Regions from separate parts of the Cryobacterium sp. TMS1-20-1 genome, predicted to be linked through region 1. Evidence: riboswitches for the same ligand, from Rfam matches in the RefSeq annotation. Region 1 holds a riboswitch; each other region holds the start of a gene.
What was found. Region 1 has a riboswitch for thiamine pyrophosphate ahead of E3O45_RS01490 (bifunctional hydroxymethylpyrimidine kinase/phosphomethylpyrimidine kinase). Riboswitches for the same ligand answer to the same signal wherever they lie in the genome.

Region 1 (9,343 bases):
GCCTTCTGCGCAGTTGGGCACGGAGCCCGCCGGTGGAGCTTCTGGATACAGGTCGCGGTAGGTGGGGCCATGCTCATTCCAGAACACGCTGACCTGCCCGTCGAAACGCAGGATGGATCCCCAGACACAGGGCTTGCCGAGCATCGCGGCGGCATCACTGACCAGATAGCGAGTGGCAAAATTATCGGCACCGTCAACGATCAGGTCGTACTGGGCGAATAAGTCCAGAGCGTTCGCCGAGTCAAGCCAAACATCGTGACGGTGAATCGACACGAGTGGGTTGAGCTGGGCTACCGCTGCGGCAGCGGACTCAAGTTTCGAGTGACCGAGGTCTGCAACGCCGTGGATAATTTGACGCTGCAGGTTGCTCAGGTCCACGGTGTCATTGTCGATAACACCCAGGGTGCCCACCCCCGCAGCCGCCAGGTAGAGCAGTACCGGCGAACCGAGACCGCCGGCGCCAATCACCAGCACCCGCGCATTCTTCAGCCGTCGTTGGCCGACAATACCCATTTCGGGAATGAGAATGTGGCGCGAGTACCGCTGGAGTTCCGCGGCAGTTAGCTCGTCGCCCGGTTCGACGAGCGGTGCTAAGAGTGGCACGTCACTCATAGGTCGGGCCTCCCGTTCATCGTCGATGAAGCCAAGGCGAGTTCACGCTTCGGAATCCGGCCAGCCTGGGACGCCAGCCGACCCGCAATCACCGCATGTTTGAAGGCTTCGCCCATGAGTGCCGGGTTCTGCGCGCGCGTCACCGCCGTGGCCAGGAGCACGGCATCGCAGCCCAGCTCCATCGCGAGCGCAGCGTCGGATGCGGTGCCGATTCCAGCATCCAGCACCACGGGTACGGCGGCACGAGCAACGATCAGCTCGATATTGTGCGGATTGAGGATGCCGAGCCCGGTACCGATCGGAGCCCCCAGTGGCATCACGGCGATGGCACCGAGATGCTCAAGGCGAAGGGCCAGCACGGGATCGTCATTTGTGTAGGCGAAAACCTTGAAGCCGCGCGCGACAAGCTGTTCGGTCGCGTCCAGCAGTTCGACCGCATCGGGAAGGAGGGTGTGCTCATCGGCGATGACCTCGAGTTTGATCCAGTCCGTCTCGAGGGCTTCCCGCGCCAGCTGCGCGGTCAAGACGGCTTCGCGCGCGGTAAAGCAGCCAGCGGTATTGGGCAGTACCCGAATGGAGCGATCGACCAGAAGATCGAACAGCGATCCGGCCGTCGTCACGCTGTGACGCCGCATTGCGACGGTGGTGAGCTCGGTTCCGGAGGCGTGAAGGGCCGCGCCGAGGCCCTCGAGGCTCGGTGCGCCGCCGGTACCCATGATTAGACGTGAATTCAACTGCACGCCGTCGATCACCAGGCTGTCAGTGATTGTGAGTTGTTCGGTTTCCACGGTCAACCTCCCTGAACTGCGGTGACAATTTCAATGTCATCGCCGGCCGTGAGCACGGTGCCCGACCATTGGCTGCGTGGAACGACTTCACGGTTGCGTGCAACTGCCACGCCGAGACGTTGTTTGTCGGTCGCACGGCCATCCGCTGCGATGTGGCGACCGGTGATCTCGGCGACCAGGTCGGTCACGGTGCTGCCGCGCCGAACATTTCGTTCTGTGCCGTTGACGGTGATCGCGCTGGCGGGTATGTCGATGGGCCTGGATTCGGTCACGAGCTGACAACTCCTTGTAGGGAAACGGATGCTGACGGTCGGGTTGCAGAGAAACGGTGGGGCCGAAAGCGCTCCCACCGCTGGTCGGCACTTCCCTCGATGAGCTGAAGACAGTATTGGGCAGCTACCGGGGTGAGCAGTACGCCGTGGCGGAAAAATCCGGTGGCGATGATGAGCCCGGGGATGTCGTTGCCTGATGTTTCCCCACCGGTTCGCGAGACCCGGCCAAGCAATGGCGCGTTATCGGGCGTTCCTGGACGAGCGCGAGCGGTTACTTCGATCAGCTCGAGCTCACTGACCGCCGGCAGCAACACCTGGGCGTCACGCAATAGTTGATAGACGCCACCAGCCGACACCGCAGTGGAGCCGTCTTCGCGTTGGGTGGCTCCGATCACGACCGTTCCGTCCGATCGTGGAACCAGATAGACCGGCACGCCGTGCACCAGCCCGCGGAGCGTGCAGGTGAGCAACGGCCGAAGGTGCGCCGGCACCCGAAGCCGCAGAATATCGCCGTAAACCGGTCGAAGTGGCAGGGTCAGTCGCTCTGGTAGCCCGTTCAACCCAGCCGCCGCGAGGCCATTGGCCACAACTACTTCGGCGGCACTGACCGTTCCGCCATCAGCCAGGGCGACACCGGTGACGCGAGATGAGGCATCCGCGGAATCGTCGTGCAGTAGCCCCATGGCATTCACCCGGATCAGGGCGTCGTGGCCCCACCGGCGGCTTTTCGCCAGCGTGGCAAGTTCGAGTTGGATGCGCTCGGCGAGCCGGCGCGGGTCGACCTGATGATCCTGCTCCACCATGAAGGCACCGGAAACGTGAGGGCTCAGCAGCGGTTCAAGCACGCGCGCCGCACGAATGGTCAGCGGGTCGACGGCTAGCCCGTTGGCGAGCTGCACCCCGCGCAGGTCGGCCAGCGCTTGCCGGTCGGCCGAATCAGCGCCAACAGTCATGGTGTGAGTTCTCTGATACCCGGTGAGGTGATGATCGGGCCCCAGTGATTCGATGAACGCCGGATACAGCGCCGAGGAGGCGAGCATGAGCTCGAGCAACACCTCTTCTTGGTAGTGCAATTCGCTCACAGCCGCGAGCATTCCGGCCGCAGCGTACGTTGCGCCGCCGGCGGGGTCCGGATCGATGACGACCACCGTGCGGCCGGAGTGCGCAACAGCCCAGGCAATGCCGAGCCCGATAATGCCACCGCCGATCACGGCGACGTCGACCGTGCGGTTCACGACTCGTTCATTCATGGTGCGCACCGTTCCTCTGCGCTGGCACGGACGCTCGAACTTGGCCCATAGGGTTGGTCGCATGGACCAGACAAAAGCCCGGCTGTATCTCTGCACCGATGCCCGGAAGGATCGTGGCGATTTCGCTGACTTCGTGGCGGCGGCGTTCGCTGGTGGGGTCGACATCATTCAGCTTCGCGACAAAAATATCGACGCTGCCGAGGAGCTCGAATATCTCGAAATTCTGCGCTCGGTTGCCGACCAGCACGCACGACTCTGGGCCGTCAACGATCGGGCGGATATTGCCAGCCTGGCGGGCGCTCCGGTATTTCATGTAGGCCAGACAGACCTGCCGGTGGCCTCCGCTCGCACCCTGCTCGGCCCGGCCGCCGTGATCGGCCTGTCCACACACAGCACCGAACACGTGGATGCAGCCCTGGCCGCGAACGATCTCAACTATTTTTGCGTCGGCCCAGTCTGGGCCACACCGACAAAACCCGGTCGAGCGGCGGTCGGAACGCAGCTTCTGCGTTACGCGGCCGCCCGCAGCGCAGCCACCGACAGCGAGCTGCCATGGTTTGCCATCGGCGGCATCGACCTCGGCAACATCAACCAGGTCGTCGACGCTGGCGCGACTCGAGTGGTTGTGGTGCGCGCGATCACCGACGCCAACGACCCGACGGATGCCGCGCAGCGACTTCTGGCCAGCCTGCCCGCGCTGGGCTGATACCGCACACAGTACCGAGTTTGGCGTGGTCATCTCAGGCCAACACAGAGTGCCGAGGGGCGTCGAAGAAGTCGAGCTCGAACCGTGACGAGGTGGCAAACGCCTGGCGCATCGCCGATTGTTGCGCGTCAGAGGCCGTGGCCGCAGCGTCGTCGGTGAGCGCGATGACTTCTCTCGTGGCCGCGGCGAATTCTTCATCGGCATACGTCTGGAGCCACGCCGCATATGGATGTACTGCTGTCTCGGTGCGCGCCAGAAAGTCGGTGTGCAGCCGCTCACCGACATCCGCATAGAGCCAAAAACAGGGCAACAGCGCCGCCAGAAGCACCGCATAGTTTCCGCCCTCAGCGAGCCCGAGCAAGTGATCCAGGTAGCCAGCCGTTACCGGGCCGGCCTCGGACGACACGTCCCGTTGCCCCAGCCAGTTTCTGTGCAATTCCAACTCAACGTCGCGGCACCGTCGTGCCGAATCGGCCAGAAACCGCTGTGCGTGCATGCTCGGCGCGATCTCACTGGCGCGCGCAAGAACGCGCGAGTAAGTGGCGAGGTAGAGCGCGTCCTGAGCGAGGTAATACGCAAAATCTCGCTCGGCCAGAACCCCAGTACCGAGATCCGTAATGAACGGCAGATCGAAGATCTGCGTGCGAATCAGCTCGACATCGCGCCACAGTGTCGCACTGAACTTCACCGAATCAGCTGGTGTGGCCGACTCGGCCGACGCGCCTGCGAACAGCCGATGAAAGTGATGGATCGGGCCATGGCCCTGACCGACCTCGAGGTCGTCGGCATGGATCAGAGCATCCTGAAGCCAGTCTTTGACCTCGGCCAGAGACGCAGCCCAGTCCCCGGTTCGCGCCTGTACCGTGGCCATTGCCGAGGAGAGCGAGCATCCGGTGCCGTGGGTATTCTTGGTGGCGATGCGCGGCGAGGCAAACTCGACAACGCTCTGTGCCAGCAGCCCGTGGGTGTTGACCAGGGCGTCAGGGCAGAGGGCTTCGTCGAAATGACCCCCCTTCACCAACACGGTGACTCCGGTGCGGGCTGATAGTCGTTTGCCCTGCTCGATGGCCGCAGCCCAGTTTGCCGCTGTGGGTTCTGCGAGCAGAACGGCCAGCTCGGGAACGTTGGGTGTGACGAGATCGGCGAGGGGGATCAGATCACGCAGAGCCTGCTCCGCTTGGGGTTCGAGCAGCCGGTGACCACTTGTTGCCACCATCACCGGGTCGAGCACGACGAGCGGAGGACGGTGGGCATTTAGCCAGGAACGCACCTCGTGAATCACGTCGATTTCGGCGAGCATGCCGATCTTCACGGCATCGATGGTCACGTCATCGCTCACGGCGTTCAATTGCTGGCGCAGAAACGCGACCGGCGGGGTGTGCACCGAGCGCACCCCGCGTGTGTTCTGCGCGACCAGAGCTGTTACTACTGCCATGCCGTACCCGCCGTTGGCCGCGATGCTTTTCAAATCGGCGTGGATGCCGGCACCGCCGGTCGGGTCGGTGCCGGCGATACTGAGAATCCGAGGCGTGGTGCGCGGCGTGATACTCGAGGTCTGATCAGTCATCCGTGACATTCCTTCGCTAGTGCTAACTAGACAGGTTCAACGGGTATTCATCTCAGCTCGCGCATTGTGCGGAGCACCCCGTGTCACTCAGCAGCCTATACGCCAACAAACGTCACTCAGTTACCGATGCCAGAATCGTGGGCGTTCAGGACACGCCCCGAGCTCACAGGTCGGCGAGCAGGCTCACCGGGTTTTCAATGCAGCCGGCCACATAGGTGAGAAACCCGGCGGCGGTTCCGCCGTCGCAGACCCGATGGTCGAACACCATGGAGAGTTCTACGACGGTGCGAACCGCGAGTGCGTGTTCGACCACCCACGGCCGCTCGATCATGCGCCCAATGCCGAGAATGGCCGCTTCGGGATGGTTGATGATCGCGGCCGAACCGTCGACGCCGAGCGATCCGAAGTTGTTGAGGGTGAAGGTTCCCCCGGTCAGCGCGCTCGGCGAGAAGGTGCCGTCGGGCGATTGCGCCACCAGCGCGGCGAGGGCATCGCGCAGCTGTCGCGTACTCATCGCGTGGGCACGGTGGATGACGGGAACCATCAGCCCGCGTGAGGTCTGCGCCGCAATGCCGAGGTTGATGGCTCCGTGCTGGAGAATCTCCTGGCTCGCGGTGTCGACCGAAGAATTGAGCACCGGATACCGGCGCAGCCCGGCCACCACGAAGCGCGCGATGAGCGCCGTCACGCTGAACCGCTCACCCGTCGCCGCGAGCAGCTGGTCCCGCGCGGCGAACAGGGCGGTCGCGTCGACGTCGAGCCAGATCGTCGCCTCGGGAATCTCCCGACGCGACGTGGTCAGCCGCTGTGACACGACTTTGCGCAGGCCGGTGATGGGAATGCGAATATCCGCACTCGCCGCGTCGACAGCGCTGGGCGGCGTCGCAACGTCGACATCGGCTGCCACATCGGCTGCCACATCGACAGCCACGGCCGGAGCGGTGAGCGTGCGAATGTGTTCCTCGACGTCGCTGCGCAGCACCAGACCGTCGTGCCCGCTCCCGGCCAGCGTGCTCGCGTCGAACCCGTTCTCGCGCGCCAGCCGGCGCACGATCGGAGACACGACGGGGGAGCGGCGGATCGGGTCGACCGTGCTGGACGAATCGATGGCCGCAGAAACGGATGCCGCCACCTCGGCGGGGCGCTCGGCCAGCGCAACAGCGCTGGGCGGCGTCGATGCAGCCGGTGCCGGGGCATCCGCTGCCCGTGGGCTGCCGAACCGACCGGCGGCCACCTTGCGCGCCGGCCGGGTGCTTTCGGTCGCGCCGTAGCCGACCAGAACGGCTCCGGAGCCTTCGACCGCCACGACGGTCGCCGCGGCGACCGGAACGCCGACAACACCGGCTGAAGCGTCAGCAGTCGCGTCGGTCACGGTCAGCAGCACCTGCCCGGCATGAATGACCTGGCCGGGCTCGCCGAACAGGCTTGCCACGACGCCGCCGTAGGGCGACGGCAGCTCCACGATCGACTTGGCCGATTCAACCTCGACCACGGCCTGGTCGATGGCGATCGTATCGCCGGGAGCGACCAGCCAGGCCACGATCTCGGCCTCGGTCAGTCCTTCACCGAGGTCGGGCAGCAGAAACTCGCGGCTCATCAGGACCACTCCCAGGTCGACAGCGCGGCGAGGATTCGGTCGGGGGTCGGCAAGAAATACTCCTCGAGCTTGGGTGACGGGTACGGAATGTCGAAGCCGGTGATGCGCAGAATGGGCGCGGCCAGGTAGAAGAAGTTGCGCTCGGTCAGGCGAGCGGCCACCTCAGCGCCGTAACCGCCGAACTGGGCGGCCTCGTGCACGATCGCGGCCCGGCCGGTCTTTCGAACGGATGCCCCCACCGTCTCGTCATCAAACGGCGACAGCGTGCGCAGGTCGATGACCTCGATCGAGAGCCCCTCAGCCGCGCCCTGCTCGGCCGTCGCGAGGGCGGTCTTCACGGTCGGACCGTAGGCGATGAGCGTGACATCGCTGCCCTCCCGTAGCACGACGGCCCGGTTCAGCGGCTCGGTCTGCACCGGCAGGGAAAGCTCCGCCTTGCTCCAGTAGCGACTCTTCGGCTCCATGAAAATCACCGGGTCGTCGCTCGCGATGGCGCCCCGCAGCATGGAATAGGCGTCGGCCGGGTTCGACGGGCTCACCACGGTCAGCCCGGGCGTCGCCGTCCAATACGCCTCGGAGGAGTCGGAGTGATGCTCGACGCCGCCGATATCGCCGGCGTAGGGAATGCGAATGACGATCGGCAGTGAAATCTTGCCGCGCGTACGGTTGCGCATCTTCGCCACGTGCGACACTATCTGCTGGAACGCTGGGTAGCTGAACGCGTCGAACTGCATCTCGACCACCGGGCGCAGGCCGTACATCGCCATGCCGATCGCCGTTCCGACGATGCCGGCCTCGGCCAGCGGCGAGTCACTCACCCGGGTCTCGCCGAATTCGGCGTATAAGCCGTCGGTGACCCGGAACACGCCGCCGAGCGGCCCGACGTCTTCGCCGAACAGCACGACCGTCGGATCGTCGACCATGGCGTCGCGAATGGCCGCGTTGAGGGCGGCGGCCATGGTCAGGTTTTCCGGAGCGCGCACAGCTGTTCCGGTCTCGAGGGGCTGCTGCGGGCTCATCGGGTGCTCTCTTCGTATTCACCAGCGGATGCGTCGGCGTCGAGTTCGGCCGCCAGAAAGGCGCGTTGCTCGGCCAGGGCGGAGCGGGGGGTGGCGTAGACGTGCTCGAACAGCTCGAGCGGATCGACTACCGCCTGCTCGGTCATGCACTCGCGGGTCGTCGCTGCGAGTGCCTCCGCGGCCGCAGCGACGGAAGCGCGCTCTTCCTCGGACAACGCACCCTGGGCAATGAGGTACTTCTCCAGGCGTTCGATCGGGTCGCGGCTGCGCCACAGGTCGACGTCGGCGGTTTTGCGGTAGCGGGTGGGGTCATCCGAGTTAGTGTGCGCCTCGATGCGGTAGGTGAGGCCCTCGATCAGGGTCGGGCCGCCGCCGCTGCGGGCTCGGTCGACCGCCGCTGAGATGACCGCGAACATGGCCGCGACGTCGTTGCCGTCAACGTAGAAGCCGGGCATGCCGTAGCCGATCGCCTTGTCGGCGATGGTGCGGCAGGCCATCTGCTTGTCGAGGGGCACGCTGATCGCGAACTGATTGTTCTGCACTACGAAGACGACGGGGGCCTGCCAGACTGCGGCAAAGTTGAACGCCTCGTGAGCGTCACCCTCGCTCGTGGCCCCGTCGCCGAGCAGGGTGAGCGCCACGGTGTCGTCACGCTTGAGCTTGGCCGCGGTCGCGAGGCCCACGGCGTGCAGTGCCTGGGTGGCGAGCGGGGTGGCCTGCGGGGCGATGCGATGCTGTTGATAGTCGTAACCGCTGTGCCAGTCGCCGCGGAACGAGGCGAGAATATCCTTCGGCTCGACGCCGCGGGTAAGCAGCGCGATGCTGTCCCGGTAGGTCGGAAACAGCCAGTCCTGCGGCGAGAGCGCGGCGACGGCGGCGATCTCGCAGGCTTCCTGGCCGAGCGCGGATGGGTAGGTGGCGAGGCGACCCTGCCGGGTGAGGGCGGTGACCTGCACGTCGAACCGGCGGGCCACGACCATCTGCCGGTAGAGGTCGACCAGTGTCTCCACCGGGGGAAGGACGAATCCGCCGCTCTCGGTGCCCGGAACGGCGTTCCCCGAATCATCGATCAACCGCAGGGGTGGGGGTGCCAGCACGGCCGTCAGCGGCGTGCTCTCGACATTGAGGCTCATGAGCCAATGGTGCGCCCTTTTCGCAGGCCTGGCCGCGCTTTTTCGCAGTTGTGAACGATTGGCCGATCATCCGCCAGACGGCGACCAATCGGCATGGTTGAGTCCTGAATCAGTGCCAGGCGTCCGGAGTCGTGCCGGGTGCATGCCCGATGATCTCGTCGAGAATGAGGTGGGACCGGGTCGAGATCACCCCCGGCATGGTGTGGATATCGCGCAGAATGGCCTGGCTGAGCTGCTCATGGTCGGGAGCGCTCACCGTGAGAATGATGTCGATGTCGCCGCTCACGGCCTGCGCCTTCTCCACGAACGGCAGTTCGGCGAGCTGCGCGGCAATTGCGCCCCAGGCGACATCGCCGATTTTCACGACTACGAGCGCGGACACGTTGAGCCCGAGTGCCT
Region 2 (9,343 bases), on a different contig from region 1:
TATGGCCACGATGCTCGAGCGTACGAATGTCGATGCCGTGAGTGATTCCGGCGTCTGGCAGCACCTACAGGTGGCCCGATTGGGTGTCGCGGATCTCGCCGCGCTCGTCGGGTCGACGAGCGACAACCTCGCGACGAACGTGCTCATTCGCGCCGTCGGGCTGCACTCGGTGCGTGCCCGCACCGAGCAGCTCGGCCTCAGCCGTACGGCACTGCTCGACCTGGTGCGCGACAAACGCGGCCCCGATGACGCACCGCAGCTGTCGGTGGGCAGCGCCAAGGAACTGACCTGGCTGTTCACCGCGCTCGCCCGCGGCGAAATCGTGGACGCTGAGACGAGCGCGCGCGTGATCGGCTGGCTGTCGCTCAACACCGACCTGTCGCTGGTCGCGAGCGCCTTTGGGCTCGACCCCCTGGCGCATCGGGAGAGCGATCACGGCCTGCTCATGGTCAACAAGACCGGCACGACCGCCGGGGTGCGCAGCGAGGTGGGTATCCTCCGTGGCCCTCGGGCCGGTGCGACCTATGCCGTGTCGATGGCATTCGATGACGCCCTGTTGATGACCCGCCTCGCGGTGCTCGAGGGGATGCGCGCGGTCGGGGCGGACCTGCTGGAGTACGTGCACTAGCTCCCGCCAAGTTGTGCCATCGTGTACGGGACGGGCATTGACGCCCGTCACCGGAGCGAAGGAGCTATGCCATGGCGGTTATCGGATGGATTGGACTCGGACACATGGGCGGCCCCATGACGGCGAACCTGGTGAAGGCGGGGCACAGCGTGCGCGGCTTCGACCTCAACGCCGAGGCCCTCGACGCTGCGGTCGCTGCCGGCGTGACCCGAGCGACCAGCATCCAGGACGCCGTTGACGGCACCGACGTTGTCTTCACCATGCTTCCCAAGGGTGAGCACGCCCGCGCGGTGTACTTCGGCGAGGCGGGAGTCTTCGCCCATGCCGACCCGAAAACCCTCCTGGTGGAGTCGTCGACGATCGACATCGAATCCTCCCAGGCCCTGCACGACGCGGCGAAAGCTGCGGGTTTTCGCCTCGTCGACGCCCCGGTCTCGGGTGGCATCACCGGTGCTGAGGCCGGCACGCTCACCTTCATGATCGGTGGCGAAACGGATGCCGTCGCCGACGCGACCACCTACATCCAGCCCATGGCGGCGCACATTATTCCGACCGGCGGGGCCACGACCGGCCAGGCGGCGAAGATCTGCAACAACCTCATGCTGTTCATCAACCTGGCCGCGACCTCGGAGGGGGCGGTTTTGGCCGATCGGCTGGGACTGGACCCGCAGGTTTTCTGGGATATCGCATCCGTTTCATCGGGCGACAGCTGGGCGCTGCGCACCTGGTATCCGATCGAGGGAGTCGTGCCGTCGGCGGCCGTGAACCGCGACTTTTCGCCGACCGACACCCCGCTCGAGATCGGGAAGCACGTCGCCCAGCTGTTCCAGCGCCTGGTCGATCAGGGGCAGGGCGGCAAGGACTGCTCGATGATCGTGAAGCTCGTCGACGGCACCCTGGCCTGACGCTTGCGCCGAGCCGTGAGTTTCATACCCCTTCAAACGCTTCCACGCGTTGAGACGCACGGGGCGGCGGGTTGACCATGGCGACCAGGTGCATCTGGGTTCGTTCAGGTGTTGAGCGCATGGAAGCCTTCCAGAAAGCCGAGAAAGGAACTCAGGCCGACGACGACGGTCAACGTGGTCAGTACCGCGGCGGCCATGGCCCAGTCGGTGCGGGTGAGGGGAATACGCCGCCAGGTGCTGCGCGGGGTCAGGCCGAGGCCGCGCGACTCGAGGGATTGCGCCATCCGCTCGCCCTTGCGAATCGATAGCACCAGCAGGGCGAAGGCTGCCCGACCGTATTGACGGAGGCCGCGAGGCGGCTTGCCATTGGGGCGGAGGGCAGCGCGCACCGCGTGTGCCTGGCGGATGGTCTGCCACTCGCGCGGCAGCTCTTCGAGCATACGGTAGCCGGCGAGTACGGCGTAGGTGAGGCGGGAGCCGAGCCGGGCGTGCTGGTGCAGGCTGGTCATGAGGGCCACGCCGTCGGTCGAGAGCACAAAGCCGATCGAGAGCACGCCGATGACGAGGGTGCGCAGGGCGAGGGCAGCCCCCACGAGCAGTCCCTCGGTGGTGATCCGCAGCACCCCGGACTGCCAGAGTACGTCCCCTGGCCGGCTGAGCGCGTTCACGATCAGAAGGCCGAGAGCAAATGCCAGAAATGGAATATGTGCGAGAACGAATACTTTCACGGGAATGCGAGCCGTGACGGCGACCGCGCCGAGAGCGAGCAGGTACAGCACCAGTGGCGTGATCGGATCGAAAACAAACATCAGCACGAGGGAGACGACGAACAGAAGCGCGAGTTTGACGGTCGGGTTGCGCCTGGCCAGGGCGCTGCCGGGCCGTCGTGTCGGGGGAGCATCGACGTCGATGAGTTGAGCAGTCATGTCGTCGCGCCCACGGCAACGTCGAGCTGACCCAGGACGCGGCGAATCCGCGCGTCAGAATCGAATTCCTTGAGCAGGTGCCGAATCAGCGGGGGCAGCTCGAGCCCGGCCTGCTTCAGCACCTCGTCCCACCGCAACACCTCGAACACCGGCCCGTCGGCGATCACCGTGCGGTCGGCCAGCACGATCACCCGGTCGGCGAGGGTTGCAACGGTACGAAGATCATGACTCGAAAAGAGGATGCTGCGGCCCGCGTCGGCCGCCTGGCCGAGCGCTGCCAGGGTGGCGATGGTGTCCCGGCGATCGAGGCCGAAGGTGGGTTCGTCGGCGAGCAGCACCGGCCGATCGTGCGCGAGCATGGCGGCGACGCTGAGCCGCCGCTTCTCGCCGCCGCTCAGTCGATACGGGCTTTGATCGGCGAGGTGGGTCAACCGGTGCCGGTGCAAAATGGCCTGAAGCTCGTCATCGCTCAGGCTCGGCAGCCCATGCCGAATCTCGCCGCGCACGGTGTGCTCGACGAATTGGTGCTCGGCATTCTGAAAGATCATGCCGGGTCGGGCGCCGGTCACGGTGCCTACCGATGGCCGGTGCAATCCCGCCAAGGTCAGCAGCAACGAGGTTTTGCCCGTTCCATTGCCGCCGAGCAGGGCCACGATTTCGCCGCCCCGCAGATCGAGGCTGACGCCGGCGAGAACCGTTGTGGCGGTCCCGTTCGGCGCGCCAACCCCGCGATCAATGGCCACATCCGTGGCGGTCAGAACGATCCGGCCGAAGTCCTGCCGTCGCCCTAAGGCTTCGGCCGGCTCGCCGAGTGACCGGAGGCCGGCGCGCACGCCCGGTTCGCCGAGCCCGCCGGCGCACCCGGTCACGGCGAGCAATTCGGTTTCGAGCGGAAGCCAGCATCCGTTTTGATTGAGCGAGCGCCCATGCTGGGCGAGCACGTCGACCGTGGGGCCATCGGCAATGACGGTTCCGGCCTCGCCGAGCACGAGTGCGCGTGGCGGCAGCCCGGCGATTCCCGCCGTGCCCGTGAACTCGTCGATGCGGTGTTCGACCAGCACGACGGCCGGCCGGTAGGTGTCGACGGCCGAACGGATGGCGCGGCGCACGGCGCCCAGGCCCGCCGCGTCGAGCATCGAGGTGGGTTCGTCCAGCAGGAGCACGGCCGGTTCGGCGATGAGGGTGGCGGCGAGGGCCACGCGCTGGCCTTCGCCGCCGGACAGCTGCCCGGTCGACCGGTGTCGCAGCATCCGTGCCTGAACAGCGTCAAGCGCGCGATCGATGCGCGCCGAGATAAGCGCCGGGTCGACACCGCGGTTTTCGAGCGGCAGGGCAAGCTCCTGTTCGACGTCGGGCAGGCAGACCGACGATGCGGGGTCCTGCGCGACCACGCCGACGAGCCGGGACAGCTCGACGACGGAGGTTTCGATACTGAGCGTCCCTCCCATGCGCACACTGCCGCCGAGCGAGGCTACGACCGAATGCGGAATGACGCCGGTGATGGTCTGCAACAGGGTGGATTTGCCCGAACCGGAGGCGCCGAACACGATGAGCTGCTCGCCCGGCGCGAGGCGCACCGACACGTCGCTGAGCACGGCCTCGGGCCGACGCGGAAATCGCACCGACACGTCCTGCAGTGTCAGGATGTCGGTCTCAGGCACGGGCGAGGCGATCGCGGCCGATCGCGAAATTGTCGACGACGCCAGTTTTGTCGAGGGCATCGACGATGAGTTTGGCCAGCAGTCCGCCGAGAATCACGCCGGAGATCAGCTGAATCGCGAGGCGCAGCAGAAAGATCTCCTGGCCGTACCAGCCGGAGCGAAATGCCGAGTAGAAGAACACCAGCCCGGCGCCGAGCAGCCCCGAAAGTGCGTAGGTCAGCCAGCCGTAGTTGCGGTAGCGAGTGAGGGCGAACGGAATCTCGCTGCCCGCGCCTTGAATGGCGGCGGCGACGAAGAGCAGCGGCCCGACCATGGAGCCGAGAAAGACGACCTCGATCACCGACGCGATAACCTCCGCAAAGATGCCGGCGAACGGCCGTCGCACGATGGCGATCGCGATCGGGGCGACGAGCAGCCAGGAGCCGAGCAGAAAGTGCTGCGCGAGGTCGCCGGCCGGACCCATCGCGATCGACAGGGCGGTCCATGCCTGCACGAATATCCAGTACAGAAAGCCGAACACGACACCGAGCACGACGACAAGCACGAGGTCTTTGAGGCTCCAGTGCCTTTTCTTGGCGGATGCTGTGGGCATGGCTGTTTCCTTCTGGTCGGCGTCAGGACGCATGGGAGTTCAGGCTCGGGCTGTTGAGGGACAGGGTCGCGTGCGTCGCCACGTGCTGCACCGTTCGGCCGGCCACGATCCAGCCGGCGGCGATGACCTGCAGCACGAGGGCGAGGTCGCCCTCGAGCCGGGTGACGAAGTGCTCGCTGTGTACCGTGAGCCCGGAGGCCTTGGCACTCTCGATCGCGGCGTAGATGTCGCGCATGTGATCGGCGGAAGCAGAACCGGTGCCGTCATCCAGTGGATACAGTGCCCATTCTGCGACAGCGTGTACGCCGGTGGGCGTGAGGTTCACGACCTCGGCGAAGAGCCCGCCGTTGGGCGGCAGCGTGCAGGTGACTTCGCCGGGGCATCCTCGGGAGAATTGCACGGTTGCCGTGACGTGGGCTCCGCTGCGGCTCGCGCCGGCGACGACCTGGCTGACGTAGCGCAGCAGGTCGGGTTCGGCGCCGGACAGGTAGGTGCTGACGACGCCGGTTTGAAGTGCGATCCCGGTCGAATCTGCCTGCTGGAGTGCGTCGAGAATGACGGCGGCGTAGTCGTCGCGCATGACGGCGAGGGTGAGGCGCGCGCCAATGCCGAACTCCGCCGGTGTGGCTGTGAAGGGGGTTTCTGGAATGATCGTGCCCATTTCTTTCGTGGGGGCACGGGAAAGACGAGTCAGCCTCCCTGCGCTGGCATGATCCAGATCAGGTTCGACGGTCGAAGCCTCTGCAGCTTCCTCTCAGCCCGATTAATCGGACTCCCGTGTTGATACAACGAAAGTATGGCATGCCCGTGGCTGCCCGATCCTCGAGTAGACAGTCTGGCTAACTAGTGAGACTATGTAGTCATGCAACCGAAAACCTGGCCAGCCGAGTGGATGCGCGCCGCCCTTGGCCTCTGCGTGCTCCGCACGCTGGCGCCCGGCCCGACCTACGGCTACGCGATCGCATCGGCGCTCGAATCCGCCGGCTTCGGCGCCATCAAGGGTGGCACGCTCTATCCGCTGCTCACGCGCTTCGAAGCCGCCGGCTGGATCGCCGCCGAATGGCGACCGGGCGCCGGGGGACCTGGCCGCAAGTACTTCTCGCTCACCGACGACGGCCAGCAAGAGCTCACCGACCAGACCGCCCACTGGGTGCTCTTCTCCACCACCGTGCACGACCACCTGCAGAAAGGGCCGGCCGAATCATGATGACCAGCAACCCGCGCGATCCCGACAACGGAAGCACCGACATCCGCTCTAAAGTGACCGACGACGCCACCTGGTTCGACGAGTTCACCATCGAACTGCGGCTGCTCGGCGTGCGCGGCGACGCAATCGGAGATGCCCTGGCCAGCGCTCGGGAGTTTCTCGCCGATTCCGGCACGAGCGCCCTGGAGTGCTTCGGCAACCCCAAGCGCTACGCGGCCGAGCTGGGCCTGCTGACCATCCCGCTGCGCCGAGTGAACCGTGGGGGTTTGCTGGCCGGTCTCGGAGCGTTCGGACTCTTCGGCTTCCTGCTTTCCGCCCTCCCGCTCGTGCATGGTACGGCGGTGAAGATCGACCTGAAAACACTCGTGGTGTTCGTTGCCGCAGTCGTCGTGATCCTGCTCGTGCCGACATTTCTCAAGGCGCTCGCACGCCTGCGCTTGCGCGCCTGGATGGTCGTGGTCGCGGCGGTATTGGGTGTCGGCACCTCTCTTGGCCTCGGGCTGTGGAGCAGCTCGAGAGTGCTCTATACCGTGCCCGCCCTGCCGATCGTGATCGTCTCCGCGCTGCTCGTGCTCGTTCCGGCGATCTGGAGTCAGGCGAGCCATTCCCTGAGTGACGACGCGATTGTCGACCCGGGCGGGTCGCCCGAATTCCGGCAGTCGTTCTCGACGCGCCTGTTCCTCGGCGTGGTCACCTGGTCGATGGTGGCTGCGTCGATCGTGGTCTGGCTGTTCGCGCTGTTCGGCGAGCCGCTCGAGCGCTAATCGGCCGTGGCCACGGCTCTCGCCCTCGAACCGTGAGTTTGACCCTGGCGCGGCCGCCGAGCCGTGAGTTTGACCCCGATTCCGGCGCGGTTTGGGGTCGAAACTCACGGCTCGACGTCAGAAACTCACGGGTCGGCGAAAAAATGGGCGAAGTACGAGCTCAGGGATACCCGACAAACCAGAGCAGCGCGATCTCCCACGGCGGCAGCCGGTCGAGGCGGGGGGCGGAGCGCGCTCAGTCGCCGCCCCCCGCCCCCGTTCGTCTTCGCCGCAGACTATCCGCCTCTAGCAGCAGCGTCCCTGCGGGTTCGCATCCTGACGGTCGGTCTGGTCGCGCCAGAATTCCCGCTCTGTCATGAGCGGATGCGGCGCGCGGCCCACGCCCGCAGCATCCGTTTCGCAGACGCTCGCGTGGTGCGCCACATATTTCTCGTAGGCATCCTCGCCGAGGATCCCCTTGAAGAACCAGACCACCCCGCGGGCGCCCTTGCGGACGCCCGCCAACAGGGTCATCAGTGACCCTTGATTTTGATCTTCTTGTGCACCGGCAGGGCATCCCACTCGGCCTGCAGCACCTTCTCGGGCGGGGTCATGATGAATCCAGCCGGGGCGTAGGTCTGCGACTGCACGGCGTCATCTTCACTCGTCGCACTGGAGTTCTTGCGGTACGCGTTCCAAGTGGCCTGAAGAGCCGTGAGAATCACGATGATCGCGAGCACCACGAACACGATCGACAGCACGCCCTGAACCATTGTGTTGCGCACGACAGCTTCCATGGCTTCGACGCTCGGTGCGGTGCCAAAGCTCGTCTCGCCAGCGGCGAGGGCCTCGGAGAATGCGCGGTTCTGCGCGAAGTAACCGATGCCCGGGGTGGTCGAGAAGATCTTCAGGAACGACGCCGAAATCGTGACGACGGCAGCGAATCCGAGCGGAAGCGCCACGACCCAGAGGTATCTGAACAGTCCACGCTTGGCGACGATGGCCATGCACACGGCCAGCGCGATCGCCGCAAGCAGCTGGTTGGCGATTCCGAACAGCGGGAACAGCGTGTTGATGCCGCCGAGCGGATCGGTCACCCCCATCAGCAGCACTGCACCCCAGGCGGCGACCATGATGGCCGTGGCGGCCCAGGCGCCGGGACGCCAGGAGGTGTTCTTGAACTTCGGGAAGAAGTTACCGAGGCTGTCCTGCAGCATGAAGCGGGCGACGCGGGTGCCGGCATCCACTGCGGTGAGAATGAAGAGTGCTTCGAACATGATGGCGAAGTGATACCAGAAGCTCATCATTGACGTGCCACCGACGAGCTGCTGCATAATGTGCGAGAGGCCGACGGCGAGCGTCGGCGCGCCGCCGGTGCGGGAAACGATTGACTCCTCGCCGACGTTGGTCGCCATGTCGGTCAGCATGTCGGGCGTGAGGTTGACGCCGGTCAGGCCGAGGCTGTTCACGAAGGCGACCGCACCCTGCACGGTGCCGCCGGTGAGGGCGGGCGAGGAGTTCATGGCGAAGTAGATGCCGCGGTCGATCGACAGCGCGGCGACGAGGGCCATGATCGCGACGAGCGACTCCATGAGCATGCCGCCGTAACCGATGAAGCGGGTCTGGCGTTCCTTCTGAATGAGCTTCGGCGTGGTTCCCGAGGCGATGAGCGCGTGAAAACCCGACAGGGCGCCGCAGGCGATCGTGACGAACAGGAAGGGGAACAGCGTTCCGGCGACGACCGGACCGGTGCCGCTCGATGCGAATTCGCTCACGGCCGGCACGCTGATTTCGGGACGGATGATGACGATCGCCACGGCGAGCATGCCGATCGTGCCGATCTTCATGAAGGTCGACAGGTAGTCGCGCGGGGCGAGCAGCAGCCAGACCGGCAGGATAGCGGCGATGAAGCCGTAGATGATGATGCCCCAGGCAATGGTGACCTTGTCGAGCAGCAGGTAGGTCTGACCCCAGTCGGTGCCGGCCACCACGCCGCCGCCGATGATGGCGGCGATGAGCAGCACGAAGCCGATGATGGAGATTTCGGTGATCTTGCCCGGGCGGAAGAAGCGCAGGTAGCAGCCCATGAACAGCGCGATCGGGATGGTCATACCGACCGAGAAGACGCCCCACGGGCTTTCGGCGAGGGCGTTCGTCACCACGAGGGCGAGGATCGCCACGATGATGACCATGATCACGAGGGTCGCGATGAGAGCGGCGGTGCCGCCGATCACACCGAGTTCGTCGCGGGCCATCTGGCCGAGCGAACGACCGCCGCGGCGCATGCTGAAGTGCAGAATCAGGTAATCCTGTACCGCGCCGGCGAGAACGACGCCGACAATGATCCAGATAGTGCCGGGCAGGTAGCCCATCTGCGCGGCCAGAACGGGGCCGACCAAGGGGCCGGCGCCGGCGATGGCAGCGAAATGGTGGCCGAACAGCACGCGACGGTCGGTCGCGGCGAAGTCCTTGCCGTCGGCCTTGTACTCGGCCGGGGTGGCGCGACGGTCATCCGGGCGAATGATGTGCTTCTCGATGAACTTCGAGTAAAAACGGTAGCCAATGAGATAGGTGCAGATCGCGGCGAACACGAACCAGATCGCGTTGACGGTTTCACCGCGCACGACGGCGAGCATGACCCAGCTGAGGCCACCGAGCAGTGAAATAGCTGACCAGATCGC
Region 3 (9,343 bases), on a different contig from region 1:
CACGGACCCCGGGGTGTTCCTGAGCAAGATCGCGATCGTCATCACCAGCACCATCGGGGGAACGTCGGGGCCGCTCTGGGGAACGGCATTCCTGCGCGCCGGCACCGCGCTCAAGGGCCGAAACGTGATCAGCCCGGCGGACACCATCACCGCGCTGCGCGCAGCCATCGAAGGGATCAAGTACCGCGGTAAGTCCGACGTCGGTGACAAAACCCTGCTCGATGCTTTCGTGCCCGCCGTCGACACGCTCGAGGCCGCATTTGCGGCCGGCGACGACGCCAAGACTGCTCTGGGCAAGATGGCGGTCTCCGCTCGGGAGGCCGCACAAGCCACGAGCCTGCTCCAGGCCCGGCGCGGGCGCGCGAGCTACACCGGCGAGCGCAGCGTGGGATCGCCCGACGCCGGCGCGATCGCCATTGCGGTGCTGGTCGAGCGCCTCGCCCGAACCTGGGCCAACTAGCCCACCGATAACCATCCGATCCCGACAACGACGTGGAGACATCATGAAGAAGTTCATCAACGACCCCCAGCAGTTCGTTCCCGAGATGCTCGAGGGCATCGCGCTCGCGAACCCCGACACCCTGCGCTACGTTCCCGAATATCACCTCATCCACCGAGCGGATGCCCCCAACCACGACAAGGTCACCATCATTCAGGGCTCCGGCTCCGGCCATGAGCCAGCCCACGTGATGACGGTCGGTAAGGGGATGCTGGACGGCGCGTGCCCTGGAGACGTCTTTGCCGCCCCGCCGATCGACTTCATTATCGAGTCCACCAAGCTCCTCGCCTCCGACAAGGGGGTGCTGCTCCTGGTCAACAACTACACCGGAGACCGGATGGCGTTCGAGATGGCCGAGGAGGCATCCAACGCCGACGGCATCCAGGTGCGCACGCTGTTCATCGACGATGACGTGTCGGTGCAGGACTCCACCTACACCGTCGGCCGCCGCGGCGTGGCCGGCAACTTCTTCGTGATGAAGGCCGTTGGAGCCGCGGCGGAGTCCGGTGCCGACCTCGACGAGCTGGTGCGCATCGGCGAAAAGGTCAACTCCGTCACCCGCACCATGGGTGTCGCGCTGACGGCCTGCACTCCGCCCGCCCGGGGGGAACCCCTGTTTGCCCTCGGCGACGACGAGATCGAGATCGGCGTCGGCATCCACGGCGAACCGGGGCGACGCCGGGCCAAATGGATGCCCGCCGACGAAATCGTGGACGAGCTGCTCAGCGCGATCGTTCCCGACTTGCCATTCGTCAGCGGGGACCGGGTCGCCGTGATGGTGAACGGCCTCGGCGGCACGCCGATCAGTGAGCTGTACATTCTCTACGGGATCATCCACAAGCGGCTCACCGCGCTGGGCATGACCGTGGGACGTAACTATGTCGGCGAGTACTGCACCTCGCTCGACATGGCCGGTGCTTCGATCACGCTGGTGCGACTCGACGACGAGATAGCGGCACTACTCGCCGCCCCGGCCGAGATCGCAATGCGAGTTTTCTGAGCCGCCCGGCCCGTGAGCGCGGTCGCCGAGGCCCGTGCCGATGAGAGGCCGAAGGCGACCAGGATAAACTCGTTCAGTGCGCCTTGTAATTGCGAAATGTTCCGTTGACTATGCCGGGCGTCTCAGCGCGCACCTGCCGCTGGCCACCCGCCTGCTGATGATCAAGTCCGATGGCAGCGTGCTCGTGCACTCCGACGGCGGCTCCTACAAACCGCTGAACTGGATGAGCCCACCCTGCTCGATCGCCATCTCCGAGCCCGACGGCGATCAAGCGGATGCCGGAATCACCGCCCTCTGGACGGTCACCCACGGCAAAACCGCCGACCAGCTCGTGGTCAGCGTGTACGAGGTGCAGCACGACTCGGCGCACGAGCTCGGCATCGACCCCGGCCTGATCAAGGACGGCGCGGAGTCGCACCTGCAGAAGCTGTTGGCCGAGCACATTCATCTGCTGGGCGAGGGTTTCACCTTCGTGCGCCGCGAGTACATGACCGCCATCGGGCCGGTCGATATCCTCGCGCAGGATGCCGCCGGCCGATCGGTCGCGGTAGAACTCAAGCGAAATGGTGATATCGACGGGGTGGAACAGCTCACGCGCTACCTCGAACTCATGAATCGCGACCCGCATTTGGCGCCGGTCAGTGGGGTTTTTGCCGCGCAGACGATCAAACCGCAGGCTCGCAAGCTGGCCGAGGATCGCGGCATCCGCTGTCTGCTCCTCGACTACGACGCCATGCGCGGCCTCGACGACACGGCCTCGAAACTCTTTTAGGGCAACGGGCGCCCGCGGGCCGCAAGGTACAGCGCGAACCACTCGTCGCGGGTCATCGCCGCTGCCTGCGCGGCTGCATCCCCGCAAGCCCGAATGCGCGCCGGATCGCTCGATCCGAGGACGGGGTCGATGTGCGCGGGGTGTCGCATCAGCCAGCCGAGAACGATGGCCTCGCGGGTCGTGTTCTTCGCCTCGGCCAGCGTCTGCACCAAAGCGGATGCCGCCTCCTCGGCCGCCGCGCCCGTCGCCCCGGAATACCGGCCCTGCGCGAGCGCGCCCCAGGCCTGCAGCCGCACCCCATTACTCGCGCAGTGCTCCAGCGTGCCGTGCGGGAAGGTATTGTCGGCGCCCTCCGGGTGGTTGACCAGCACCGTGCTGTCGACCCAGTCGCGCTTGAGCAGGCTCATCTCAAGCTGGTTCACCACGATCGGCAGGTCGATCTCGCGCTGGAGGAACGCGATCTGCGCGCCCGACATGTTCGAGACGCCGAGGGCGCGAATCTTACCGGCGGCGTGCAGGTCGGCCACCGCTGCGGCGACAACGGCGGGTTCCATCAGCGGGTCGGGCCGGTGCAGCAGCAAGGTGTCGACGTAGTCAACGCCCAGGCGCGCGAGGCTGTCGTCGACGCGCGCCACGATCGCCCCGAGGTCGTAAGGAGCGTGCTCTGCATCCAAGCGGATGCCGCACTTGGTCTGAATCTCGATGCGCTCGCGCAGTCCCGGCGCGCGTTTCAGAACCTCGCCGAATACCTGCTCCGCCTTGCCGAAGCGGTAGATGTCGGCGTGGTCGAACACGGTCACGCCGATCGCCAGCGCGGCCTCGATCGCGGCGGCGGCGTGGTCGATATCGGCCGCGACGTAAGGAGCGGGGCTCCAGTCGCCGCCGAGTCCCATGCATCCGTAGATCAGGCGGGCGGGCGGAGACGACGTCATACGGATTCCTTTGTGAGGGGGAACAAAAAGGCTAGCGCCTCGCTAACCGTACGAATGCTGAGAAAATGGGTAAATGGGACACTTTTTCGGCTGACCGCCTAGGCTATGCCGAATGAACGCAACATTGACGCGCACCTGGAGCGCCATTCTCTTCGACCTTGACGGAACCATCACGGATTCCGCCCCGGCCATCACCAGCTCTCTGGCCCGCACGTTTACGCTGCTCGGCCGCCCGGTGCCCTCCGCTGCCCAACTGCTCGCCTACGTCGGCCCGCCCATGTTCGACGCCTTTCAGGAATACGCCGGCATGACCCCCGCCGAAGCCGTCGAAGCCATCGCCGTCTACCGCGCCGAGTACCACGGCGCCGCCGCGCTCGACACGGCTGTCTTTCCCGGCGTCGCCGGCCTGCTCGAACGTATCCACGCGGCCGGAATTCCGCTCGCCCTGGCCACCAGCAAGCCCGAGCTCAGTGCGATCGCCATTCTCACGCACTTCGACCTCGCCAAGTACTTCACGGCCACCGTCGGTGCTTCCGCCGACGACACCCGCAGCAACAAGGCCGACATCGTCGCAGAGGCGCTCGCCCGCCTGGCCGCGACCGGCGTAGACACCGGCGGCGCCGTCCTGGTCGGCGACCGCAGCTACGACGCCATCGGCGCGCAGGCGAATGGCATTCCGGCGATTCTGGTGGAGTGGGGCTACGGCTCGCCGGCCGAGGCCGAGGCGGCGACCGCGGTCGTGCACTCGACCGACCAGCTCCGCAAGCTGCTGCTCGGCTGAAGCACTACGAGTCGAAGCCCAGCCCCACGGCATCGAGCCCCTTGAGCAGCACGTTGCGGCGGCCCCGATTGTGGTCGGCACGATTGAGTGCCCAGCGCGTGGCCTGAATTCCAGCGGATGCGAGCGGCTCCGGTGGGAACGAAAGCGGACGGCCCCGCACCATGGCCAGTTCAGTGCGCTCCGTACTGCGGCCGGCCAGCTGGTCCAGCATGACCTGGGCGGCGAAGTGCGTGGCACCAACACCGAGGCCGGTGAAGCCGGCCGCATAACTGATGCGCCCGCCGCGAGCCTGCCCGAAGAAGGCGCAGAACTGCGTGGACGTGTCGATCGCGCCCGCCCATTTGTGGCTGAAGCGCACGCCGGCCAGCTGCGGAAACGTCGTGAAGAAGTGGCTGCTGAGCTTCTCGAAGGTCTCCGGTCGGTTCTCGTAGCCGCTGCGCACCTTTCGCCCGTAGTGGTACACGGCGTCGTAGCCGCCAAACAGAATGCGGTTGTCGGCGCTCAGCCGGTAGTAGTGAAACTGGTTGGCGAGGTCGCTCAGGCCCTGCCGATTCTGCCAGCCGATCGCGGCGAGCTGGCTCGCATCGAGCGGTTCGGTCATTAGCACGTAGTCGTAGACCGGAACGGTCGCGAGTTTGTTGCGTTTGAGCAGCGAGGGAAAGACATTGGTGGCGAGCGCGACCTTCTGCGCGGTCACGGTGCCGCCCGTGGTCACTACCCGGGCGCCCTGGGCCGGCCGACGTCGGGCCGTGTCCACGCTCTGCACGAGCGAGTGCTCGAAGATCTCCACTCCAAGGTCGGTCGCCACGCGCGCCAGTTCGGCAGCGAGCTTGCCCGGATGCACGAGGGCGGTGCTGCCCCGGTGCCAGACGCCGGCGAGATAGGTCGGCGACGCGACCTCGGCCCGCACTGCGGACTCGTCGAGAAACACCACGTTTTCGCCGATCGTCTCTTCGCGCAGCCACTCAATCTGATGCTCTTCGATGGCGAGGTCGATGGATCCGGTGCGTTCAAAATCGCAGTCGATGCCGAGGTCAGCCACCGCTCGTTCGATCTCGTCGAGGTTCTCGTTGCCCAGTTCGGTCAGTCGGTCGATCTCTTTCGGCCAGCGACTGCGCCCGTTGTCGTCACCGTGGGTCAGGCTCGCCTCGCAGAAGCCGCCGTTGCGACCGGATGCCGCCCAGCCGACCGTGCGCGCCTCCAACAAAAGCACCCTCGCATCAGGGTTTTGCTGCTTGGCCAGCACCGCACTCCACAGTCCGAGGTAGCCGCCGCCAACGATCGCGAGGTTGCAGCGCAGGTCGCCGGTGAGCGCTGGATAGCCGGTACGCGGCTCGAGCTCCTCGAGCCAAAACGAGCCCTGGCGTGTTCCCGTGAGCGAGGCTTTAACAACGGATGCCGCTGGCCGGGCCCGGTCGGATTTCTCGTCACCCGGGCAGGGACATCCGCTGAACGCAAAAGTGCCGCCCCGCAGAAGCGGGACGGCACCAGATCAAGCGCTTGGGCTAGATAATCGCGGCGCGAAGGGCGGCAGCAGCTGCGGCCGGGTCTTCGGCGCCGTAGATTGCTCCGCCGGCAACGGCGACCGTTGCTCCGGCGCGCTGCACCGAAGAGATGGTCGACAGGTTCACGCCGCCGGCAAGGGAGAACGGAACCTTGGCGGTCTCGCCCTGGTTGAGCAGTGTGGCGAGCGAGAAGCCGGGCTCGGCCTGCTCGTCGAGTCCAGCGTGCATCTCGACGAACTGGGCACCGAGCGCGGTGACCTCGCGGGCGCGGGTGACCTTGTCGGCAACGCCGATGAGGTCAACGACGATGCCCTTGCCGTGCTTGGTCGCGGCGGCGACGGCTCCGATAATGGTGCTGTCCCCAGCCGTGCCGAGCACGGTGACGAGGTCTGCACCGGCGGCGAAGGCGATGTCGGCTTCGAGCTCGCCGGCATCCATCGTCTTGAGGTCGGCGAAGACGATCTTGTCGGGGTGCGCGTTCTTGATCGCGGTGACGGCGCGCAGGCCCTCTGCCTTGATCAGCGGGGTGCCGAGCTCGATGATGTCGACGTGCGGTGCAACCTGAGCAGCCAGCGTGAGCGCCGCTTCGGTGGTCAGTACGTCCATAGCTACCTGAAGCTTCATGGGGGTTCTTCTTTCTGTTGGGGTACGTGTTTCTTGCGACCGGGCCCGGGCCCGGTCGGTGGGCCCATGATCTAACATGGGCCCGGTTTCCGGGCCCGGGCCCGGTCGGCATTACTCGAGGTTGGCGTGACGCGGCCAGAGCTGTTCGGCCGTGGAACCGCTCGCCTTCCAGAGCATGTGAAACAGGGCGTCGCCGACGAACAACACCGACTGCTCGAACAGGCCGCCCGAATACTGGGCCGACACCTGCCCGGCGTGGTCCTGCTTGGCAGCCGCGGGAATGACCACGCTCACCGCGGCGAGCCGCCCGAGCGGCGACTCGGGCGCCGTGGTCAGCGCGAGAATGCTCGCCCCCACGCCGTGAGCCGTCTCGGAGGCACGCACAATGGCGCCCGTCGTTCCGGATCCGCTCGCCACCAGCAGCACGTCACCCGACACAATCGCCGGGCTGGTCACCTCGCCCACCACGTGCACGTCGAGGCCGAGGTGCATGAGTCGCATCGCGGTCATCTTCAGTGCCAGCCCGGAGCGGCCAGCACCGAGCACAAATACCCGGGGTGCCGCGGCGAGCAGGGTTGCCGCCGCATCCAGTACTGAAGCGGATGCCGATTGCAGCGCCTCGACGACGCGGCCGTTCTCGGCGAAAATGAGGCCGAGGGCATCCGCTGCCAGTGGGGTGGTTGTCGTTTCGGTCATGATTCAATGTTCCACTCCTTCGAGTGGGAATGCTGCCCGCCAAACGAGCGGTTTTCCTACCCAAACGGATGGCTCTGGGTGGGCTCCGAGGATGGCCCGGGTAGGCTGGGGGCATGACTTCCGCTTCATCTAACCCCGGCGTGCGCGCCACCGCCACTGAGGCCGCTGCGCGCAGCACGGCCGCCGCCGCCCTCCGGTCTGATGCTGCTACCGGAGCAGCCGAACCGGCCGCGTCATCCGCCACGACCGCAAAACGCTCGACGCTCCCCGCAAACTCCCCGGTTCAAACAGCGCGCAGCGCAGCCGCCGAACGCTCCAAACTCATCGCCGACCTCACCGACGCACACGCCACCACGCTGGAATCCCTGCTCGCTGTGCTGCGCTCCGGCAGCACGAGTGACACCGCCGCCCGACAGAAGGCCACCGAACTCGCCGCCGCCGCGATGGTCGCCCTGCGCGCGGTGAGCGACCTCGATCGCAGTCTCACCGAGGAACCCGTCGCCCGCGCCTTCGAACGCCTCAGGAACGACCTGCGCCCGCTCGTGCGTTTCGGCGACCTCGACGTGCAGTTCATCGAGCCGCCGGTGAACGGTCGGGCATTGCCCGGCGAGGTCGCCCACGAAGCCCGCGCCATCGTGCGCGGCGCCGTACTCGCCCTCGTCGAACAGGCCGGGGTCGCGCGGGTGCGCGTGCAGTGGGACTGCGACGGAAGTAACCTGCTCATCCACATTCGGGACGACGGTCCGGGCAACCTCGATGCCGAGGTTCCGAGCGTGCGCCAGCTCGCCGCCCGCGTCGTCGCGCTCAGCGGCACCCTCAACGTGGAGGCCACCGCCGGCTGGGGCTCCGAGATGGCCGTGTCGCTGCCGCTCGACGCGCCCACGGCATCCGTCACCGCCGCCGCGGCCTGGGGCCTCAGCCCACGCGAACGCGGCGTGCTCGAACTCGTCGCCTCTGGGGCGCGCAATAAGGCCATCGCACAGGCCCTGACCATCAGCGAGAACACAGTGAAGTTTCACGTGGCCAACCTGCTGCGCAAGGTCGGCGCCTCGACCCGCGCCGAGCTGGCCGCCCTCGCTCGCTAAGCGGATGCCCAGCGCCAGCTATGCCTGGCCCGCCGCAGGCTCGGGCGCCAGCTCCCGGTCATCGCGCCAGCGATGCCCGGCGCGATGGCCCCCACCGGGCGCGGTGACCGCGACCCCGGTAGGCCCCGAGCGCGCAACCAGCGCTAGGGTAAAGAAGTCAGAAGACACACCAACCACGGGAGCGCGCACCAGCGAGCTGAGAGGACGGCCAGGGCCGTCGACCGTTGAACCTGTCCGGGTAATGCCGGCGTAGGAAGTTCGAGAACATGCGCACAATTGACGACACAACTATGTCCGAAACCGTCACAACGGGCCCGATCCAGGGCAGCAGCAAACGCTACGAACCGATAGAAGGCTGGCCCGGGCTCGAAATTCCCGTTCGCCGGGTGAACCTCAGCAACGGCGAACACTTCGACCTGTACGACACGTCCGGCCCGTACACCGACGAGACGGCCACAATCGATCTCGAGAAGGGGCTGCCGCAGACTCGGGCCGGGTGGGAGCATCCGCTGCCCATCGACGGCGCTGCCACCCAGCTGGTCTGGGCCCGCGCCGGCATTGTCACGCCGGAGATGGCCTACATCGCCGCGCGCGAGGGCGTCTCGGTCGAGCTCGTCCGCGACGAGGTGGCGCGCGGCCGGGCCGTCATTCCGGCCAACCACAAGCATCCGGAGAGCGAGCCGATGATTATCGGCAAGGCCTTCACCGTGAAGATCAACGCGAACATCGGCAACTCGGCGGTGACCTCGTCGATCGCCGAAGAGGTCGAGAAGATGGTCTGGGCGGCCCGCTGGGGCGCCGACACCCTGATGGATCTCTCCACCGGCAAGGACATTCACCTCACTCGGGAGTGGATCATGCGCAACTCGCCCATTCCGGTGGGCACCGTTCCGCTCTACCAGGCCGTTGAAAAGGTCAACGGCGACCCGTCGCTGCTCACCTGGGAGATCTACCGCGACACCGTGATCGAGCAGTGCGAGCAGGGCGTCGACTACATGACCGTGCACGCCGGCGTGCTGCTGCGCTACGTGCCGCTGACCGCCAACCGGGTGACCGGAATCGTCTCGCGCGGCGGCTCGATCATGGCCGCCTGGTGCCTCGCGCACCACCAGGAGAGTTTTCTCTACACCCACTTCGTGGAGCTGTGCGAGATTTTGCGCCGCTACGACGTGACCTTCTCGCTCGGCGACGGCTTGCGCCCCGGCTCGATCGCCGACGCGAACGACGAGGCCCAGTTCGCGGAGCTGCGCACCCTCGGTGAGCTGACGAAGGTCGCGAAGTCGCACGGCGTGCAGGTGATGATCGAGGGCCCCGGCCACGTTCCGATGCACAAGATCGTCGAAAACGTGGCGCTCGAAGAGGAACTCTGCGAGGAGGCCCCGTTCTACACGCTCGGCCCGCTCGCCACCGATATCGCACCGGCCTACGACCACATCACGAGCGCGATCG

Region 2: linked by a shared signal. The riboswitch ahead of E3O45_RS09930 (YkoF family thiamine/hydroxymethylpyrimidine-binding protein) and the one ahead of E3O45_RS01490 (bifunctional hydroxymethylpyrimidine kinase/phosphomethylpyrimidine kinase) in region 1 are both predicted to bind thiamine pyrophosphate.
Region 3: linked by a shared signal. The riboswitch ahead of thiC (phosphomethylpyrimidine synthase ThiC) and the one ahead of E3O45_RS01490 (bifunctional hydroxymethylpyrimidine kinase/phosphomethylpyrimidine kinase) in region 1 are both predicted to bind thiamine pyrophosphate.

Annotation. Positions count from the first base shown of each region.
Region 1 covers NZ_SOGF01000010.1:72,447-81,789, forward strand. Annotated here, with positions in the region: gene moeB (molybdopterin-synthase adenylyltransferase MoeB) at 1-612, opposite strand, end outside; gene E3O45_RS01470 (thiazole synthase) at 609-1,400, opposite strand; gene thiS (sulfur carrier protein ThiS) at 1,403-1,672, opposite strand; gene thiO (glycine oxidase ThiO) at 1,669-2,922, opposite strand; gene thiE (thiamine phosphate synthase) at 2,984-3,628, shown strand; gene E3O45_RS01490 (bifunctional hydroxymethylpyrimidine kinase/phosphomethylpyrimidine kinase) at 3,663-5,204, opposite strand; TPP riboswitch at 5,187-5,286, opposite strand; gene E3O45_RS01495 (dihydrolipoamide acetyltransferase family protein) at 5,359-6,792, opposite strand; gene E3O45_RS01500 (alpha-ketoacid dehydrogenase subunit beta) at 6,792-7,811, opposite strand; gene pdhA (pyruvate dehydrogenase (acetyl-transferring) E1 component subunit alpha) at 7,808-8,944, opposite strand; gene E3O45_RS01510 (Lrp/AsnC family transcriptional regulator) at 9,054-9,343, opposite strand, start outside.
Region 2 covers NZ_SOGF01000047.1:62,443-71,785, forward strand. Annotated here, with positions in the region: gene E3O45_RS09905 (serine hydrolase) at 1-628, shown strand, start outside; gene E3O45_RS09910 (NAD(P)-dependent oxidoreductase) at 700-1,533, shown strand; gene E3O45_RS09915 (energy-coupling factor transporter transmembrane protein EcfT) at 1,638-2,459, opposite strand; gene E3O45_RS09920 (ABC transporter ATP-binding protein) at 2,456-4,120, opposite strand; gene E3O45_RS09925 (ECF transporter S component) at 4,113-4,712, opposite strand; gene E3O45_RS09930 (YkoF family thiamine/hydroxymethylpyrimidine-binding protein) at 4,735-5,373, opposite strand; TPP riboswitch at 5,391-5,501, opposite strand; gene E3O45_RS09935 (PadR family transcriptional regulator) at 5,575-5,919, shown strand; gene E3O45_RS09940 (hypothetical protein) at 5,916-6,683, shown strand; gene E3O45_RS09945 (YbdD/YjiX family protein) at 6,969-7,199, opposite strand; gene E3O45_RS09950 (carbon starvation CstA family protein) at 7,196-9,343, opposite strand, start outside.
Region 3 covers NZ_SOGF01000047.1:35,179-44,521, reverse strand. Annotated here, with positions in the region: gene dhaL (dihydroxyacetone kinase subunit DhaL) at 1-460, shown strand, start outside; gene dhaK (dihydroxyacetone kinase subunit DhaK) at 504-1,499, shown strand; gene nucS (endonuclease NucS) at 1,576-2,271, shown strand; gene E3O45_RS09820 (aldo/keto reductase family oxidoreductase) at 2,268-3,203, opposite strand; gene E3O45_RS09815 (HAD hydrolase-like protein) at 3,316-3,984, shown strand; gene E3O45_RS09810 (FAD-binding oxidoreductase) at 3,989-5,458, opposite strand; gene hxlA (3-hexulose-6-phosphate synthase) at 5,490-6,113, opposite strand; gene hxlB (6-phospho-3-hexuloisomerase) at 6,225-6,809, opposite strand; gene E3O45_RS09795 (response regulator transcription factor family protein) at 6,923-7,894, shown strand; TPP riboswitch at 8,060-8,167, shown strand; gene thiC (phosphomethylpyrimidine synthase ThiC) at 8,161-9,343, shown strand, end outside.